DNA from 3 places in the Streptomyces sp. NPDC003327 genome. Region 2 is predicted to be linked to each of the others. Evidence: riboswitches for the same ligand, from Rfam matches in the RefSeq annotation. Region 2 holds a riboswitch; each other region holds the start of a gene.
The links. Region 2 has a riboswitch for cyclic di-AMP ahead of ACWDVG_RS09065 (C40 family peptidase). Riboswitches for the same ligand answer to the same signal wherever they lie in the genome.

Region 1 (5,592 bases), on a different contig from region 2:
CCGCGCCTCGGCGACCGCGACGGCCAGGCGCTGGGCCCGTACGAGATCCGCCATGGGGTCGAGGTCGCTCTCGACGAGGAGCCCGCCGACCTTGCGCACCTCGTCCGCGAGTCCGGCCGGCAGGGCGCCGAACCCCCAGGCCACGCGGCCGGGACCGGTGATGCTGATGGGGCCGTGGCGGTACTCCATCGCGGGGTAGGCCTCCGTCCACGCACCCGCCGCCTCGCGCATCTTGAGCCCGGCTTCGAGGGCGAGGCCGTAGGTCCAGCCGGTGCCGAGGAAGGTGAACTGTCCGGCCGTCAGGACGGCCTCGTCGAGGGGGGCGGCGAGGGCGCGTTCGGCGTCGAGCGCGGCCTCCTCGACGGTGGCGACCCCTTCGGGCAGGGCGTCCTCGGCCTCCAGCTGGGCCCGGAAGAGGGCCAGCGCCGTCGTCGCGAACCGCGTCTGGACGACCGACTCCTCGTCCGCGAAGTCGAGTACGGCGACGGCGTCGGCGAGGTCCATCACGGGCGTCGTGGGGTCGGCGGTGACCGCTCCGGTCGACACCGTGCCGCGCAGCCGGGCGAGGACGGCGAGCACCTCGCTCGTCGTACCGGAGCGGGTGAGGGCCACGACCCTGTCGTAGCGGCGGCCGTGGGGGAAGGCGGACGCGGCGAAGGCGTCGGTCTCCCCGTGGCCGCCGGACTCGCGCAGCTCCGCGTAGGCCTGGGCCATGAACCAGGAGGTGCCGCAGCCGATCACGGCGACCCGCTCGCCGCGCCGGGGCAGGGCGGCGGCGTGTCGGTCGAGGGTGCGGGTGGCGCGGAGCCAGGTGGCCGGCTGGGAGGCGATCTCCGCCGCGGTTCGGGAGGTGCTCATACGGCGCTCCTTGCAAGGAGGGTGCGTGCGGGTGATTGAAGATGCGTGTCCTGAGAAGGAGTCAAGCAGGAAGACGCACCGACTTTCCAGAGACCACGCACAGAGATCCCGACGGACATCCCGGCGGACATCCCGACCCGCATCCCGGCGGACAATGCACGCAGAGGCGACACCGAGACGATCATTGGTTCACTCGAGAACCAATCACCGGTCATCAGATGCCGTGTACAGAAGCCTTTCACGCCGCCACCGAAGCGTTCGCCCGCGAATGAGCGCACGGATCTATACCTTTGGCGGCCACTCCCCCCATCATGTCCACCGGCGTGCCGCACGGGCTCGCCGTGAGGCGAGAGGCGGGGCATGCTTCCCATCAGTCGCAGGGGATTCGTCGGCATCGGCGCGGGGCTCGTCGCCGGGGCGGCGCTGCCGCCGACGCGGGCGTCGGCCGCCGCGAGGGCCGCCACGGGCACCCTCACCGACGTCCGGCACGTGGTGATCCTGATGCAGGAGAACCGCAGCTTCGACCACTACTTCGGCACCCTGCGGGGAGTACGGGGCTTCGGCGACCGGGCGGCGGGGAACCTGCCCGGCGGCTGGAGCGTCTTCCAGCAGCCGAACTGGGGCGGGCGGCAGTACCCGTGGCTGCTCAGCGACACCCCGCCGGCGGGCGGGGTGGACGGCGAGACGCTCGCGCAGTGCACCGGCGACCTGCCGCACAGCTGGACCTCGCAGCACGCCGCCTGGAACGGGGGCCGCCTCGACAACTGGGTGACGGGGGTGGGCAACACGCGGACGCTCGGTTACCTCGACCGCCAGGACATCCCCTTCCACCACGCCCTCGCCGACCACTACACGATCTGCGACTCCTACTTCTGTTCGGCCCTCAGCGCGACCGGCCCCAACCGCACCTTCCTGTGGAGCGGGCGGATCGACGCCTCCAGCAAGGACGGCGGCGAGGAGTCCGGGCTGACCTGGGAGACGTACGCGGAGGCGCTGCAGCGGGCCGGGGTGAGCTGGAAGGTCTACCAGAACGCGCAGGACAACTACGGCGACAACGGCCTCGCCTACTTCAAGCGGTTCACGGACGCCCGGCCCGGCGACCCGCTGTACGACCGCGGGATGGGGTCCGTCCCGCGGGTGACCGGGTCGACGCCGGACGACATCGCCGCCGCGATCCGCGCCGACGTGCGCGCGGGCACGCTGCCACAGGTGTCGTGGGTGGTGGCGAGCGAGGCGTTCTCGGAGCACCCCTACGCCCCGCCGGGCGACGGCGCGCACTTCGTCGACCTGGTGTACCGGGCGCTCGCCGCGGACGCGGAGGTGTTCGACTCGACGGTGATGTTCCTCAACTACGACGAGAACGACGGCTTCTTCGACCACGTGCCGCCGCCGGTCGCGCCGCCGGGGACCCCGGGCGAGTACCTCGACGGCGTTCCGGTCGGGCTGGGATTCCGCGTCCCCATGGTCGTCATGTCGCCGTGGACGCGCGGGGGCTGGGTGAGCTCGGAGGTCTTCGACCACACCTCCGTGCTGCGCTTCCTGGAGACCTGGACGACCGCCCTCGGCACCCCGGCGACCTGCCCGAACATCAGTGCGTGGCGGCGGAGGGTGACGGGCGACCTCACCGGGGTCTTCGACTTCGCCCGTCCGGTGTACGGCGTACCGGCCGGCCTGCCGGGCACGGCGAAGGTGATCGGCCAGGCGACCTGCGCACCGCTGCCGAACCCGGCGCCGCAGAACAACGCGCTGCCCGCCCAGGAACCGGGCACGCGACCGGCTCGCGCCCTGCCGTACCAGGTCAACGGCAACCTCGACCGCTTCGAGTTCGGCTCGTCCGGGAAGATCCTCGCCTGGTTCTCGATGACGAACCAGGGCGCGGAGGCGAAGCGGGCCGCCCACTTCTCGATCCATCCCCACCAGCACCGGGACACGGCCGCCTGGCAGTACACGGTCGATCCGGGCGGCACGGCCACCGACTACTTCAACATCGGTCTGGGCTCGGGGTCCGGGAAGTACGACATCTCGATGATGGGACCCAACCGCTTCCTGCGCCGCTTCACGGGGGACGCCTCCAAGGCCGGGAAGGCCGTGGAGGTGACGGCCCGGTACGCCACCGACCCCGGCACCGGCAGGACGGCCTTGTGGTTCCGGATGACGAACGCCTCGGCGGGGCCCGTCACGTTCACGATCCGGTCGAACGCCTACCGGACGGACGGCCCGTGGACGTACACGGTGCCGGCGAACGCGGCGCGCGAGGACGTCTTCAACGTCGTCGCGTACCAGAACGGCTGGTACGACTTCACGGTCCTCGCCGACATCGACGGGAGCTGGTCGCGGCGGTACACGGGTCACATCGAGACGGGCGCGCCGAGCGTCACCGGCTGAGGCGCCGGGCTCAGTGGCCCGCGTGCGCGGCGCGCCGGATCGTGGCGTCCAGCAGGGCGACCGCGTCGGCGGCGGTACGGCCGGGGGCACGGTTCCAGGGGCCGATGAGGCCCTGCCAGCCCCGGCAGCGCAGTTCGGTGACGACCCAGGCGGCGGCCTCGTTCATGGTGTCGGCGCTGCCGTAGCCGAGGCGGTGGGCGGTGAGGAGGGCGCCGCAGACGCAGCGGGCGCCGCGGGCGTCGCGCAGTCGGTAGGGGGCGTTCTGCCAGCCCCACTCCTCAAGGACACGCCGGGCGTACGCGAGGTGCACGGAGGGGCGCAGGTCGGCCTGGCCGATGCGGCGCCAGGCGTGGAGCCGGTCCGGCAGGACGGCGCCGATCCGGCCGGGGAGCCGTCGCTCGGCGGGGCCGGGCGGCGGCAGGGCGGCGAGCGCGTCGGCCACCAGCCGGTCGACCGGGACGGTGAGCAGTGCGCGCCAGTCGCCGGGGCCCTCCTCGGCCGGGTCCGGGGGCGGCGGGGGCGTGCGGCTCGGGGCGGGTGCCGGGGGCGTGCGCGGCAGCGCGGGTGCCGGTGCCGTCCAGTGGGTGACGATCTGCTGCCAGGCGGCGCTCTCGTAGAGCGCCGCCGCCTCGCGGTCGAGGGCGTCCGGGGTGGGGGCGGGGGCGGAGGGGGGCATCCGGTGGCTCCTGGGGTTCGAATCCTCCTCATCATTGAGGAGGAATGTCCGATATGCCACTTATGACACTCGGGGCACTCCACGCCCACCCAGGCGTGCATTTCACGCGCTTCGCGCACAAAGGGAATTGCCAGCGCCAATGCGGACATTGTTCTCCGCGTGACGCGACTCACTTCCCGGCGCGTCTCCGGGCGTCGTCGCCGCGCGGGATCCGTACGCCGCAAGGGAATTCACCGGCCGCTCCCGTGGGTCGATCTTGAATTCCGCTTATTCGGGTGCCTTTTGTCGATCTCCGCCCGACCGCGCGTCTTGTTCTGCGTCCTCTTCCTCGCCTACGGTCACCCCCATTCGAGCGGATCGCCGAATCCTGCCACCGCCCGAAGACCTCCCTTTCACCCGACGGCAGGAGCGGGGGACCCACGAAAACGCCGGTCCGGTCATCCGGAGCGGCTCGGGGTGAAGCCGCGTGCGCGCGGCCGGACACCTCCCGTCCGAACCCGACAGCTCACCCCGCAGGCGCCGGAGAGGAACCCCGTCATGCCTGCACACGGTAAGCACCGCCGTCCCCGCCGCAGCCCCGTCTCCCGTGGTCTCGCGCTCGCCGGAACCGGCAGCGCCGCCCTCGCCCTCCCGCTGATCGTGCCCGCGACGGCCGGTGCGCAGCCGGTCTCCGGCACCCCGGAGACCGCCGCGCGAGCGTTCGCCGCCCACCCCGCAGCGGCCCCCGCCCTTTCCGCGCCGGCCGCACTTCCGGCTGCTCCCGCCGCCGCGCGCACCTACACCGTGGTGGCCGGCGACTCGCTTTCCCTGATCGCGCAGAAGAAGGGAATTCAGGGCGGCTGGAAGTCCCTTTACCGGATCAACAGGACCGTGGTGGGCGACGACCCGTCACTCATTCACCCCGGTCTCGAACTGACGATTCGTCGGGATTCCGCGAAGCCCGCCACGACCACGAAGCCCGCGACATCCACGAGCGCCGGGAAGGCAGCCAAGTCCGCTCCGGCGACGCCCGAGCGCGCCAGCCGTTCGGAGCAGCGCTCGGCCCCGGCCACCTCCTCCGGCGCCTCGGCCGCTGCCCCGGCCGCGGCCGTGCAGGCAGCGGCACCCGCCTACGCCGACAACCTGGACGGCTGGATCCGCGAGTCGCTGGACGTCATGGCCCGCAACGGCATCCCCGGCTCGTACGACGGCATCCTCCGCAACGTCATGCGCGAGTCCTCCGGCAACCCCCGGGCGATCAACCTCTGGGACTCCAACGCCGCCGCCGGCACGCCCTCCAAGGGCCTGCTCCAGGTGATCGAGCCGACGTTCCTCGCCTACCACGTGCCGGGCACGGCCATGGACCTGTACGACCCGGTCGCCAACATCACCGCGGCCTGCAACTACGCGGCCGACCGCTACGGCTCCATCGACAACGTCAACGGTCCCTACTGATCCGCGCCCGGGAAGTGCCCGGTGAACCAGGAGGTGGCGAGCCGCGCCACCTCCTCCAGGGCACCGGGCTCCTCGAAGAGGTGCGTGGCCCCGGGCACGACGGCCAGCCGGTTCTCGCAGCGCAGCAGCGCCCGCGCCCGCCGGTTGAGGTCGAGGACGAGCGCGTCGTCGCCGCCCACCACGAGGAGGGTCGGGGCGCGGACCCCGGCCAGCCGCTCACCCGCGAGGTCCGGCCTGCC
Region 2 (5,592 bases):
GCTCGGCGTACGACTCCTCGTACGCGGCGGGCGGCGCGTCCACGAACACCTGCCGCTGGAGCACCCCGGACCACAGCTCGTGCATGCCGCCCCCGGGGTCGCACACCGACATCGGCTGCCAGGTGTCCCCGTGGTAGCCACCCCGCCAGGTGAGGAGCCGCCGCTTGCCGCCGCGGCCGAGCGAGCGCCAGTACTGGAGGCACATCTTGGCGGCGACCTCGACGGAGACCGAGCCCGAGTCGCTGAGGAAGACGTGCCGCAGCGGCTCGGGGGTGATCTCGACGAGCCGGGTGGCGAGCCGGACGGCAGGCTCGTGGGTGAGCCCGCCGAACATCACGTGGCTCATCCGGCCCAGCTGGTCCCGCACGGCCTCGTTGAGGACCGGGTGGTTGTAGCCGTGGACCGCCGACCACCAGGAGGACATGCCGTCGATCAACTCGGCCTGCCCCTCGACCGGTTCGGCGAGCCGCAGCCGTACGCCCGACGCGGACGCGACGACCAGCGGGTCCGTGCGGCCCGGCATGGGGCCGTACGGATGCCAGACGTGCGCCCGGTCGAGGGCGATCAGTTCGTCGTTGCGCATGGCCGCCGCTACGCGTTCGGGGCGAGGTCCGTGCCGGCGCCCCGGCGGCGCACGGCCACCAGGTCGGTCCGGGCCTGGCCCGCCGCGGCGGGCGCCTCCGGCGCCGCGTGACCGCCGCAGGGACCGCAGCCGCCGCCCTCCTCCGCGTGCGCACCGCAGCCGGCCGCGGCGGCCTGCGAACCGCAGCCCCCGGCGCTCGCCGCACCGGCACCGGCCGCGGCGAGGGCGTCCGCGCGGTGGGCCGGCAGGGTCGTCGTGCCCGCGCCCTCCACCTCGAAGCCCGCGTCGGCGATCATGTCGAGGTCGGCCTTGCCCGCCTGGCCCTCACTGGTCAGGTAGTCGCCGAGGAAGATCGAGTTCGCGATGTGCAGGGCCAGCGGCTGCATCGAGCGCAGGTGCACCTCGCGGCCGCCCGCGATCCGGACCTCGACGTCCGGGCAGACGAACCGGACCATCGCCAGGATGCGCAGGCAGCGCTGCGGGGTGAGGTTCCACTCCTCGGCGAGCGGCGTGCCCTCGAAGGGGATCAGGAAGTTGACCGGCACCGAGTCCGAGTCCAGCTCGCGCAGCGCGTACACCACGTCGACCAGGTCCTCGTCGGTCTCGCCCATGCCCGCGATGAGGCCCGAGCAGGCCGACAGACCGGCGGCGTGCGCCTTCCGCACGGTGTCCACCCGGTCCGCGTAGGTGTGGGTGGTGGTGATCTCCCCGTACGTCCCCTCGGACGTGTTCAGGTTGTGGTTGTACGCGTCGGCGCCGGCGTCCCGCAGCCGCTCCGCCTGGCCGTCCGAGAGCAGACCGAGGCAGGCACAGACCTCGACGCCCTCGTTCTGCTCCTTGATCGCCTCGATCGTCCTGCCGACGCGCTCGACGTCCCGGTCCGTCGGGCCGCGGCCGCTGGCCACCAGGCAGACCCGCTTGGCGCCGCCCGCGACGCCCGCGGCGGCGGCCTGCGAGGCCTCGTCCGGCTTCAGCCAGGTGTACTTCAGGATCTCGGCCTTGGAGCCGAGCCGCTGGGAACAGTACGAGCAGTCCTCCGGGCAGAGCCCGGACTTCAGGTTGACGAGGTAGTTGAGCTTCACCCGGCGGCCGAACCACTGACGGCGCACCTTGCCGGCCGCGGCCACCACATCGAGCAGTTCGTCGTCGGAGGTCGCCAGCACGGCGAGCGCTTCTTCACGGGTCGGCAGCTCGCGCCGCAGCCCCTTCTCCACCAGCGTGTTCAGCAGGTCCATAAGCGCTGATCCTCGCCTACGGCACACCCCCGGGCCAAGGAGGATCCGAACAAACGACGCCGAAGGAGGTGTGTGCATGACCACACCCCGGTGCCCGCGACCTCCGGCTAGTGTCTGTGCGCTGCCTACAAAAGGAACGCCGCATGCCACAGGCCGAGGAGACGCGGGCCGCCGACCCGCGCCGCACCGCGTTCGACTGGACCGAGGGGGAGGCGCGGCGCCGGGCCGAGGCCGGACTCGTCCGTACGCTGCGGCCCCGGGCGGCCGAGTCGGAGCTGCTCGACCTGGCGGGCAACGACTACCTGGGCCTCACCCGGCACCCGGAGGTCACCGGCGCGGCGGCCGAGGCGGCACGGCGCTGGGGCGCCGGCTCCACCGGCTCCCGTCTCGTCACGGGCACGACCCGGCTGCACGCGGAGCTCGAACGCGAACTGGCCGCCTTCTGCGGCTTCGAGGCGGCGCTCGTCTTCTCGTCCGGCTACACCGCGAACCTGGCGGCGCTCACCGCGCTCGGCGGGCGGGACGCCCTCGTCGTCTCCGACGCGGCCAACCACGCCTCCATCGTGGACGGTTGCCGGCTGGCCCGCGCCGAGAGCGCGGTCGTCCCGCACGCCGACCCCGAGGCCGTACGCAAGACTCTGGAAGCGCACCCCGGGCGCCGGGCGCTCGTCGTCAGCGACTCCGTCTTCTCCGTCGACGGCGACCGGGCGCCGCTCGGCGCGCTCGCGGAGGCCTGCCGGCAGCACGGCGCCGGGCTCGTCGTGGACGACGCCCACGGCTTCGGCGTCCTCGGCGACGGCGGCCGGGGCGCCCTGCACGAGGCAGGACTCGCCGGCGACGAGGACGTCGTGGCCACCCTCACCCTCTCCAAGTCGCTGGGCAGCCAGGGCGGCGCCGTCCTCGGCCCGGCCCGGGTGATCGAGCACCTGGTGAACGCGGCCCGCACCTTCATCTTCGACACCGGGCTCGCCCCGGCCGCCACGGGGGCCGCCCTCGCGAGCCTGCGGCTGATAGCGGCCGAACCGGGGCGTGCCGCGCGGGTCCGTACGGTCGCGACGACCCTGCACCGGCTGCTCACGGACGCCGGGCTCACCGCGGCCCGGCCGGACGCGGCCGTCGTCTCGGTGCACGCGCCGTCCCCGGAGGCCGCGCTGCGCTGGGCGGCGGACTGCCGCGAACAGGGCCTGGCCGTCGGCTGCTTCCGGCCGCCGTCCGTGCCCGACGGCATCTCGCGGCTGCGGCTGACCGCCCGCGCCGACCTGACCGACGCGCAGATCGAGAGCGCGGTCGCCACGATCCTGCGGACGGCGCCGCTCCGGTGACGACCCGCGCCGGATCCCCAAAGGGGCCTTGACTGCGCAGAGTTCACCGCTTCGGGCGACAGATATGTACATATCTCGGTAGAACGCCCCTCGGGGCCGTGTGATCGATGGCACTCTGGCGCGAAGCGCGATCCGGGGCGCCTTCGGCCCCGGCGGGAAAGGGACAGCGGCGCCATGGCGGACCACCAGGAAGCAACCCTCACGCTGCCGAGCGACCCGGCCTCGGTCTCCCGGGCCCGGCGGCACGTCGCGGAGGTCCTCACGGGGTGGGGACTCGACGACGCGACGGAGACCGCCGACGCGATCCGGCTGATCGTCTCCGAGCTGGCCACCAACGCCGTCCAGCACACGTTCGGCCAGTCGCCCACCTTCACGGTGGAGGTGCGGCTCGACCGGGAGGAGGTCCTGCGGATCGGGGTCACCGACAGCCATCCGCGCTGGCCCCGCCGCCTCCCGGCGGCGGTCCAGCAGGACAACGGCCGGGGCATGGCCATCATCCGCGTCCTGACGGCCGAGGCGGGCGGCCGTCTCTCCGTCACGCCGACCGAGGAGGGCGGCAAGACGGTCGCGATCACCCTCCCGTGGACGGCCGCCGCCCCGGTCGTCACCTGCTGAACCGGCCGGGGCCCCGGCCGGTCCACGGCTCACGTCGGCCGGGCTCCTCCCCCCGGCCCGACGTCACCGGACGCGGCCGTAGTAGACCTTGGACGTCCAGATCCGGTCGAGCTTCACCCAGGAGCCCGCCTTGGGCGAGTGCCAGATCTTGTTGCTGCCGGCGTAGATCCCCACGTGGTAGACCCTTCCACCCGAGTGGAAGAAGACCAGGTCCCCCTGCTGTCGGCTCGACGCGGAGACGTGCCGGGTGGTGTTGTACTGCTGCTGCGCGGTGCGCGGCAGCGTCTTGCCCGCCTGCTTGTACGCGTAGAGCGCCAGGCCGGAGCAGTCGAACCGGGTGGGTCCCGCGGCTCCGTACCGGTAGGGCGATCCCTTCTTGGACGCGGCGACGCTCAGTGCCTTGTTGGCGTGTGCGGTGGCTGCCTGGGCCTCGGGTGCCGCACCGGGTGCGAGCAGGGTGCCGCCGACGGCGGCGAGGGTGAGAGCCGAGACGGCTCCGGCCCGGGTCAGCAGGGACGGGACATGCGTCTGCGCAGTCATGCGCAACCCTTCGTCAGCCGCCTGTGAAGGATGACCTGTCGGGTTCGGGCAGGCGAAGATGCCCGGCCGCGGATGCGGCTTCACCCCGAGGAACGGCCCCGTGTCGTACACCGCGGTGTACGACGCGGACGTCCCGTACTGCTCGGGTCCTCCACTCCTGCCGATCCAATCCTGTCGACCAGACGTCCGGGACAGCGGCAGGACTCGGCGTCCGCCCGGACCGCCCCGCCGCGGCTGGCGGGGGCTTGTCGTCGTGAGGGATCTTGACCCACGACATGGGCGAAAACCGAGCGGAAACGGCCATTTGTGAGGCTCCTCACGACTGATCCATACGGGTGGACAAGCGGGTTTCGTGATCTTCGGAGGTTTGGCCGATGAGCCCCGCACCAGCAGTGGAATGGCTCATTCCGCCAGATGCGTACACCTGTTGTGCAACTCACCCGAGCCATATGTCGACTCGTCGACTACGCCGAACGGGGGAGGGTTTCTGCGGTCCGCGTCGGCCGTCCGGGGCTCGACACGACACGCCGGAATGTCAACTCGCGCGCGACGGCGGCACGGTGACCCGGCCCGCCCGGCGCTCCCCGTCCAACACCCGTAGCGCATCGGCCAATGTGCCGGTGTGGACCTCGCTCTCGCCCCGCACATGCATGAGCGTCAGCGCCTCGCACAGTGCCTGCGACCGCCCCACCAGGGCTTGTGCCGCTCGCAGTGCCCCATAGGTATGCGTTGACCTGGATGGATTGATCCTCCCCAGGAGGTCGACGACTTCGAGGTACGCGTCGATGAACTCGCCCTCGGCGCGCGTCAGCGCGGGCAGTGGCGGCAGCTCCGGGAGCACGGCCGGCTCACCGCGCCGCGAGTCCGGCGGGCGGCCGCCGGTTCGCGACCACGGCGTCGACGAGCCCGTACGCGACCGCCCCCTGCGCGTCGAGGACGGTGAGGCGGTCGAGGTCCGCCTCGACCTGCTCGCGGGTCCTGCCGGTGTGCCCGGCGAGGAGTCCGGTCATCAGGGCGCGCAGCCGCAGCAGCTCGCGTGCCTGGAGGTCGAGGTCGTCGATCTGTCCCCGCGCCGGTTCGTCCAGGGCGGGCTGCCGCAGGGTGACCCGGGCACCGGGGAGCGTCATCCGCTTTCCCGGGGTGCCGGCGGCGAGCAGGACGGCCGCGGTCGAGCCGGCCTGGCCGAGGCAGACCGTCTCCACGTCGCAGTAGAGCGTGGTCATCGTGTCGTGGATCGCGGTCATGGCGGTGACCGAGCCGCCGGGGGAGTGGATGTAGAGCGAGATGTCCTGCCCCG
Region 3 (5,592 bases), on a different contig from region 2:
GGACGTGGACCGCTTCGTGACCGCGTTCACGGCCGTCATGGACGAGGCGCACGGCGGTGGCGGACTGATGTGGGACTTCGGGAAGACGCTGGTCAAGCAGGCCGTCGCCCAGCGCTGACCAGGCGGTCGCCCCGTGCTGACCGGGCCGTCGCCCAGCGCTGACCGGCCGTCGCACGGGTCTTTTGCCTCTGGGGCAAGAAACTTGCCTCAGAGGCATGATTCTGGCGCAATGGGCGCATGGACCACCTCTCCGGGGATACCTCCCCGGACCCCGTCGCCCCCGACGTCCTGCCCGACGTCGCCCCGCAGCTGCGCGGGCTGCGCCGCCGCAGGGGGCTCACCCTGGAGGCCGCGGCCCAGCGGGCCGGGCTCTCGCCGGCCCACCTCTCCCGTCTGGAGACGGGGAACCGGCAGCCGTCGCTGCCGATGCTGCTCGCCCTCGCCCGTATCTACGGTACGACGGTCTCCGAGCTGCTCGGCGAGGCGCCGCCCGAGCGGGACCCGGTCGTCCGGGCCGGCAGGTCGGAGCCGGTCGAGGCCGACGGCTGGATCTACCGGCAGGCGGGCGGCGCCGGACGCGCGATGCAGTGCCTGCGCGTCCACGTGCCGTACGCCACCCGGGCCGACATCGTGCGCGTCCATCCCGGCGAGGAGTGGCTCCACGTCCTCGAAGGGCGGGTGCGTCTCGCGCTCGGCGAGGCCGTCCACGTCCTCGATCCCGGGGACAGCGCGCACTTCGACTCGCTCACCCCGCACCGGATCGGCGCCGTCGGCCGCTCCGGAGCGGAGGTCCTCTTCGTCCACACCCTGATGCAGAGCCCCGCCGCCGAGCTGTGCCTCGGCGACGGGACCCCGCACCGGCGCTGACACCCGAAAGGTGCTGCCATGTCCGAGAAGTCCGCTCCGGTCACCGGCGAGGAACGCGGTGGCGGGAAGTTCCCCAAGGGGCTCGTGCTCCGCCTCTTCGCCTACCTCGTCGCCGGACACCTCTTCGCCGGCTTCCTCTACCTGCTCTTCATGCTCGGCGGGCAGAACCAGTAGGGGGCGGGCCCGGCGGGATCCGGAGGAGACGCCTACACCTCCGTGAGCAGCCGCTCCCGCAGTCGCTCACGGGTCTCCGGGGCCAGCTTCAGGCCCTCGGTGAGGTAGGCGTCCACCGATCCCCAGGTCGCCTCGATCGTCTCGAACGCGGCCCGCAGGTACTCCACCCGCGCGTCGAAGAGCGGGCTCAGCAGCTCCATCACCTCCGGAGACATCGCGTCCGGGGCGGTGGAGCTGCGGCGCACCTTGTAGCGGCGGTGCGGGGCGTTCGACTTCACGTAGTCCGCCTCGATCGCCTCCCGCTCGACGCCCACGGCGAGCAGGGTGATCGCGACCGAGAGTCCGGCCCGGTCCTTGCCGGCCGCACAGTGCATCAGGGCCGGAACGCTGTCGTCGGCCATCGCGTGCAGGACCCGGCTGTGCTCGACGGTCCGCTCGACAATCATCTTCCGGTACGAATCGGACATACGGGCGGCGGCCTTGCCGTCGCCCAGGATCTCCCGGAGCTGGGCGAGGTTCCCCCCGCGGACCAGCTTCCAGAACTCCTTGCCGTCGGCCGGGTCATTGAGGGGGATGTTCACGTTCCGGACGCCGGGAAGCTCGACGTCCGCTCCCTCGACCTTCCGGTCCGCCGCGTTGCGGAAGTCGAAGACCGTGTGGAGCCCCAGGGTCGCGAGGAAGGCGGCGTCCTCCTCGGTGGCGTGCGCGAGGTGGCCGCTGCGGAAGAGGCGCCCGGGGCGCACCCGCCGGCCGTCCGTCGTCGGCAGCCCGCCAACGTCCCGGAAGTTGCGGACCTCGACGAGGCCGGGCTCGTTCGCATCGACGGGCGGGACCTGAGGCAGCTGCTGCGTCACGGATGCTCCTGGGGGTAGGCGTTCGAGTGCCCGACGCAGGGTCGGTTCATCGGACAATCATCCAGGTGGGGACCGCGTGGCGCACCCCCTCGGCTGCGAATAGGGCGATCTGTCCGAATTGAGGGGATAGGGGTAACGCGCCCTGGTTATGGGCGAGATGGGCTCCCGCGCGTGAGCAGGGTCATAGAAGTGACGGATCGTGGCCGACCCCCCGCGCCAATTCCCCTGCGGAAAAGGGAAATCGAAGCTCCGCCATCGACGGAGGGTGACCGGAATTCCCGCCGCGAAGATCGGCAAGGAATGGCTCCGGAAAAGGGCGGCTTGTTCCCGCCCACCCGCTCGTCTAGCGTCACGCTCACTCCGGTCGGACCGCCGAATCCTGCCACCGTCCGGAATTCATCCCCATCCCGTTGCGTGGCAGGAGCGGGGGACCCAGGAAGTACGCCGGTCCCGCGACGCAGGACGGCTCGGGGTGAAGCCGCGCGAGAGCGCGGCCGGGCATCTCCAGTCCGAACCCGACAGCTCACCTCGCAGGCGCCGGAGAGGAATTCGCCATGCCCGCGAAGGGTAAGCACCGCCGCACCAGGACCAACCCCCTCACCCGTGGCTTCGTCGCCGCCGGCACCGGAGGCGCCGTCGTCGCCCTCCCGCTGCTCGGTGCGACCGGCGCCCACGCCGCCGAGCAGGCCGCCCCGGCCGCCGCCACCGCCCGCACCGTCGCCTCCGTGGCCGCCGCCCAGACGAAGGCGCCCGCCGCCGCGCCCAAGGCCGCCGCCCCGAAGACGTACACCGTCGTCAGCGGCGACTACCTGTCCAAGATCGCCGTCGAGCACGACATCGCCGGCGGCTGGGAGCAGCTGTACCAGGACAACCGGCGCGTCATCGGCGGCGACCCCTCGCTGATCCTGCCCGGCATGGAGCTCACCCTCGGTGTGAAGAACACCGCCGCCGCTCCGAAGGCCGCCCCCAAGAGCGCCGCTCCGAAGGCCGCCCCCAAGAGCTCCTCGCCGTCCTCCGACGAGACCCGCGCTTCCCGCGACAGCGAGCGCGACCCCGCCCCGGCCGCCACCTCCGCTTCCTCCGGCAGCACTCAGGGCGGCTCCGAGACGGCCTCCTCCGGCTGGGTCGCCCCCGTCGGCGGCGGCGTCTCCACCCCGTACCGCGCCTCCGGCTCCATGTGGTCCTCCGGCTACCACACCGGCGCCGACTTCATCGCCTCCTCCGGCACCACCGTCCGCGCCGTCGGCGCCGGCACGGTCGTCTCCGCCGGGTGGAGCGGTGCCTACGGCAACGAGGTCGTCATCCAGCACGCCGACGGCAACTACTCGCAGTACGCGCACCTCTCCTCCCTCTCCGTCTCGGCCGGACAGTCCGTCAGCGGCGGCCAGCAGATCGGCCTCTCCGGCTCGACCGGCAACTCCACCGGCCCGCACCTGCACTTCGAGATCCGGACCTCGCCCAGCTACGGCTCGGACATCGACCCGCTGGCGTACCTGCGCCAGCACGGCGTCTCCCTCTGACCCGACGTCTCCCTCCGCTGCGACGCAGGCGCACATCCCCGACGGCCCGGCACACCCCTGTGCCGGGCCGTTCGGCGTGCCTGACCTATTCCGCCTTGGGGGAATCTTTATCGGTGGCATATATCACCCGCCGTCAACCCCTCCTTACGGTCGCGTAGGTCACAGCCGAAAGGGAAGGATGTGCTCCCGTGGCAGACGATTCGACATCAAGAGACAGAGACGCATTCGGGTCGTACGCGGCGATCGGTGACAGCTTCACCGAGGGCGTCGGAGACCCGGGACCCGACGGTGCGTACGTCGGCTGGGCGGACCGGTTCGCGGTCCTGCTCGCCGACCAACTGCCGGAGCACGAGGCCTTCCGCTACGCCAACCTGGCCGTACGGGGACGCCTCCTGGACCAGATCGTCGCGGAACAGGTCCCGCGCGCCAAGGAACTCGCCCCCGACCTGGTGACCTTCTGCGCGGGCGGCAACGACATCATCCGCCCCGGCACCGACCCCGACGACGTCGCCGAGCGCTTCGAGCGCGCCGTCGCCGACCTGACCTCCGCCGTCGGCACGGTCATGGTCACCACCGGCTTCGACACCCGCGACGTGCCACTGCTCAGACACCTGCGCGGCAAGATCGCCACCTACACCGCCCACGTCCGGGCCATCGCCGACCGCTACGACTGCCCGGTCCTCGACCTCTGGTCGCTCCGGTCGGTGCAGGACCGGCGCGCCTGGGACGACGACCGGCTGCACCTCTCGCCCGAGGGCCACACCAGGGTCGCGCTGCGCGCCGCCCAGGTCCTCGGCCTGCCGGTGCCCGCCGACCCGGACCAGCCGTGGCCGCCGGTGCCGCCGCGCGGCACCCTCGAGGTCCGCCGCGACGACATCAACTGGGCGCGGGAGTACCTCGTCCCCTGGATCGGCCGGCGGCTGCGCGGCGAGAGCTCAGGGGACCACGTCGAGGCGAAGCGCCCCGACCTCATGCCCCTGTAGCGGAGGCACGGCGGGGATCCGCTCCAGGACCCCGCCGGCGAACACGTCGTACAGCGGCAGCGTCTCCAGGTGGACGTAGCCGATGTGACAGTCGCAGACGGCGAGGGGGCAGACGCGCGGCCGCAGCGCGGCACGGTACGAACCGTCGTACAGGTTGCCGAGTTCGGCCCTGACGAAGTGACAGCGCCGCACCGTCCCCTCGCCGTCCACCGACACCACCGACTCCCCGGTGCGGCACGGCAGCCCGCCCGAGCGGTGCGGACGCCGGCTGTACGGGAAGAGCGGGTCGACCGCCGTCCAGGCCGCGGCCTCCGCGTCGGTGTACGTGCGCCCCTCCGCCGCGTTCACCCACAGGTAGACGTGCGGCGGCAGCTCGGCGCGCAGCCGCAGCGCCTCCGTGTGGTGCTCCGGCAGGCCGACGATCCCCACGCTGAACCGCACCCCCCGCTCGGCCAGCTCGCCGCACTTGGCGAGGAACCGCCCGTACGGCGTCTGGCCCGGGTGGTACGTGCACCACAGCGCGACCGTCTCCGGGTCCGCGTCGGCCAGCCACTCCGTGCGGCAGCTGAGGTTCGTCTGGATCGCCACCCGCTCGACGTGCGGTAGCCGGGACAGCTCGACCAGCGCACGCCGGTACCAGGAGCGGACCAGGCCCTCCCCCCACGGCGTGAACAGGACACGCAGCCGGTCGCCGCTCTGCTCGGCCACCCAGCCGGTGAAGCGTTCGAGCGCGGCCCGGTCGGCGCGCAGCTGCTCGCGGCTGTCCCGGCGCTTGGCGAAGGGGCAGTACGGACAGTCGAAGTCGCAGGAGGAGAGCGGTCCCCGGTAGAGCAGGGTCAGGTCCACCGCCGCCCCCTACTTCGGCTCGTACGCGGCCATCGCGGCCCGTACGGCGGGGGAGAACAGCTCGGGGCCGAGCGCGTCCGAGTGCGCCAGGCCCTCGGCGGAGAGCCGCAGCAGCCCCGCGGGCGCCCCGGTGTCCAGCCACCCCAGGCGCTCGAAGCGGGCCAGCTCCGGCCCGAAGTCCGCGAACGGCGAGCCGCCGAACCGCTCCTCGTACCCGGCGAGCGGCATCCCCTCGGCCTGGAGCAGCGACTGCAGGAGGTGGCGGCGCCGGGCCTCGTCCCCGTCGACCCGCCGCCCGACCTCCGCGCGCGAGAAGTCCTCGGTCCCGGTGTAGACGTCGATGATCGA

Region 1: it holds a riboswitch for cyclic di-AMP, as region 2 does, so the genes downstream of both, ACWDVG_RS26765 (transglycosylase SLT domain-containing protein) here and ACWDVG_RS09065 (C40 family peptidase) in region 2, are expected to answer to the same signal.
Region 3: it holds a riboswitch for cyclic di-AMP, as region 2 does, so the genes downstream of both, ACWDVG_RS30280 (peptidoglycan DD-metalloendopeptidase family protein) here and ACWDVG_RS09065 (C40 family peptidase) in region 2, are expected to answer to the same signal.

The regions. Positions count from the first base shown of each region.
Region 1 is NZ_JBSFSA010000046.1:45,121-50,712, forward strand. Features, by position in the region: gene ACWDVG_RS26750 (SIS domain-containing protein) at 1-858, opposite strand, end outside; gene ACWDVG_RS26755 (phosphocholine-specific phospholipase C) at 1,219-3,243, shown strand; gene ACWDVG_RS26760 (DUF6197 family protein) at 3,254-3,919, opposite strand; cyclic di-AMP (ydaO/yuaA leader) riboswitch at 4,268-4,451, shown strand; gene ACWDVG_RS26765 (transglycosylase SLT domain-containing protein) at 4,457-5,353, shown strand; partial or broken gene ACWDVG_RS26770 (hypothetical protein) at 5,347-5,592, opposite strand, start outside.
Region 2 is NZ_JBSFSA010000007.1:114,015-119,606, forward strand. Features, by position in the region: gene ACWDVG_RS09045 (adenosylmethionine--8-amino-7-oxononanoate transaminase) at 1-583, opposite strand, end outside; gene bioB (biotin synthase BioB) at 592-1,818, opposite strand; gene ACWDVG_RS09055 (8-amino-7-oxononanoate synthase) at 1,962-3,140, shown strand; gene ACWDVG_RS09060 (ATP-binding protein) at 3,315-3,755, shown strand; gene ACWDVG_RS09065 (C40 family peptidase) at 3,819-4,295, opposite strand; cyclic di-AMP (ydaO/yuaA leader) riboswitch at 4,299-4,423, opposite strand; gene ACWDVG_RS09070 (hypothetical protein) at 4,831-5,136, opposite strand; gene ACWDVG_RS09075 (ATP-dependent Clp protease proteolytic subunit) at 5,144-5,592, opposite strand, start outside.
Region 3 is NZ_JBSFSA010000069.1:10,551-16,142, reverse strand. Features, by position in the region: gene ACWDVG_RS30300 (aspartate aminotransferase family protein) at 1-118, shown strand, start outside; gene ACWDVG_RS30295 (helix-turn-helix domain-containing protein) at 238-867, shown strand; gene ACWDVG_RS30290 (DUF6126 family protein) at 886-1,041, shown strand; gene ACWDVG_RS30285 (tyrosine-protein phosphatase) at 1,074-1,895, opposite strand; cyclic di-AMP (ydaO/yuaA leader) riboswitch at 2,284-2,445, shown strand; gene ACWDVG_RS30280 (peptidoglycan DD-metalloendopeptidase family protein) at 2,450-3,415, shown strand; gene ACWDVG_RS30275 (SGNH/GDSL hydrolase family protein) at 3,604-4,398, shown strand; gene ACWDVG_RS30270 (STM4011 family radical SAM protein) at 4,351-5,244, opposite strand; gene ACWDVG_RS30265 (STM4012 family radical SAM protein) at 5,254-5,592, opposite strand, start outside.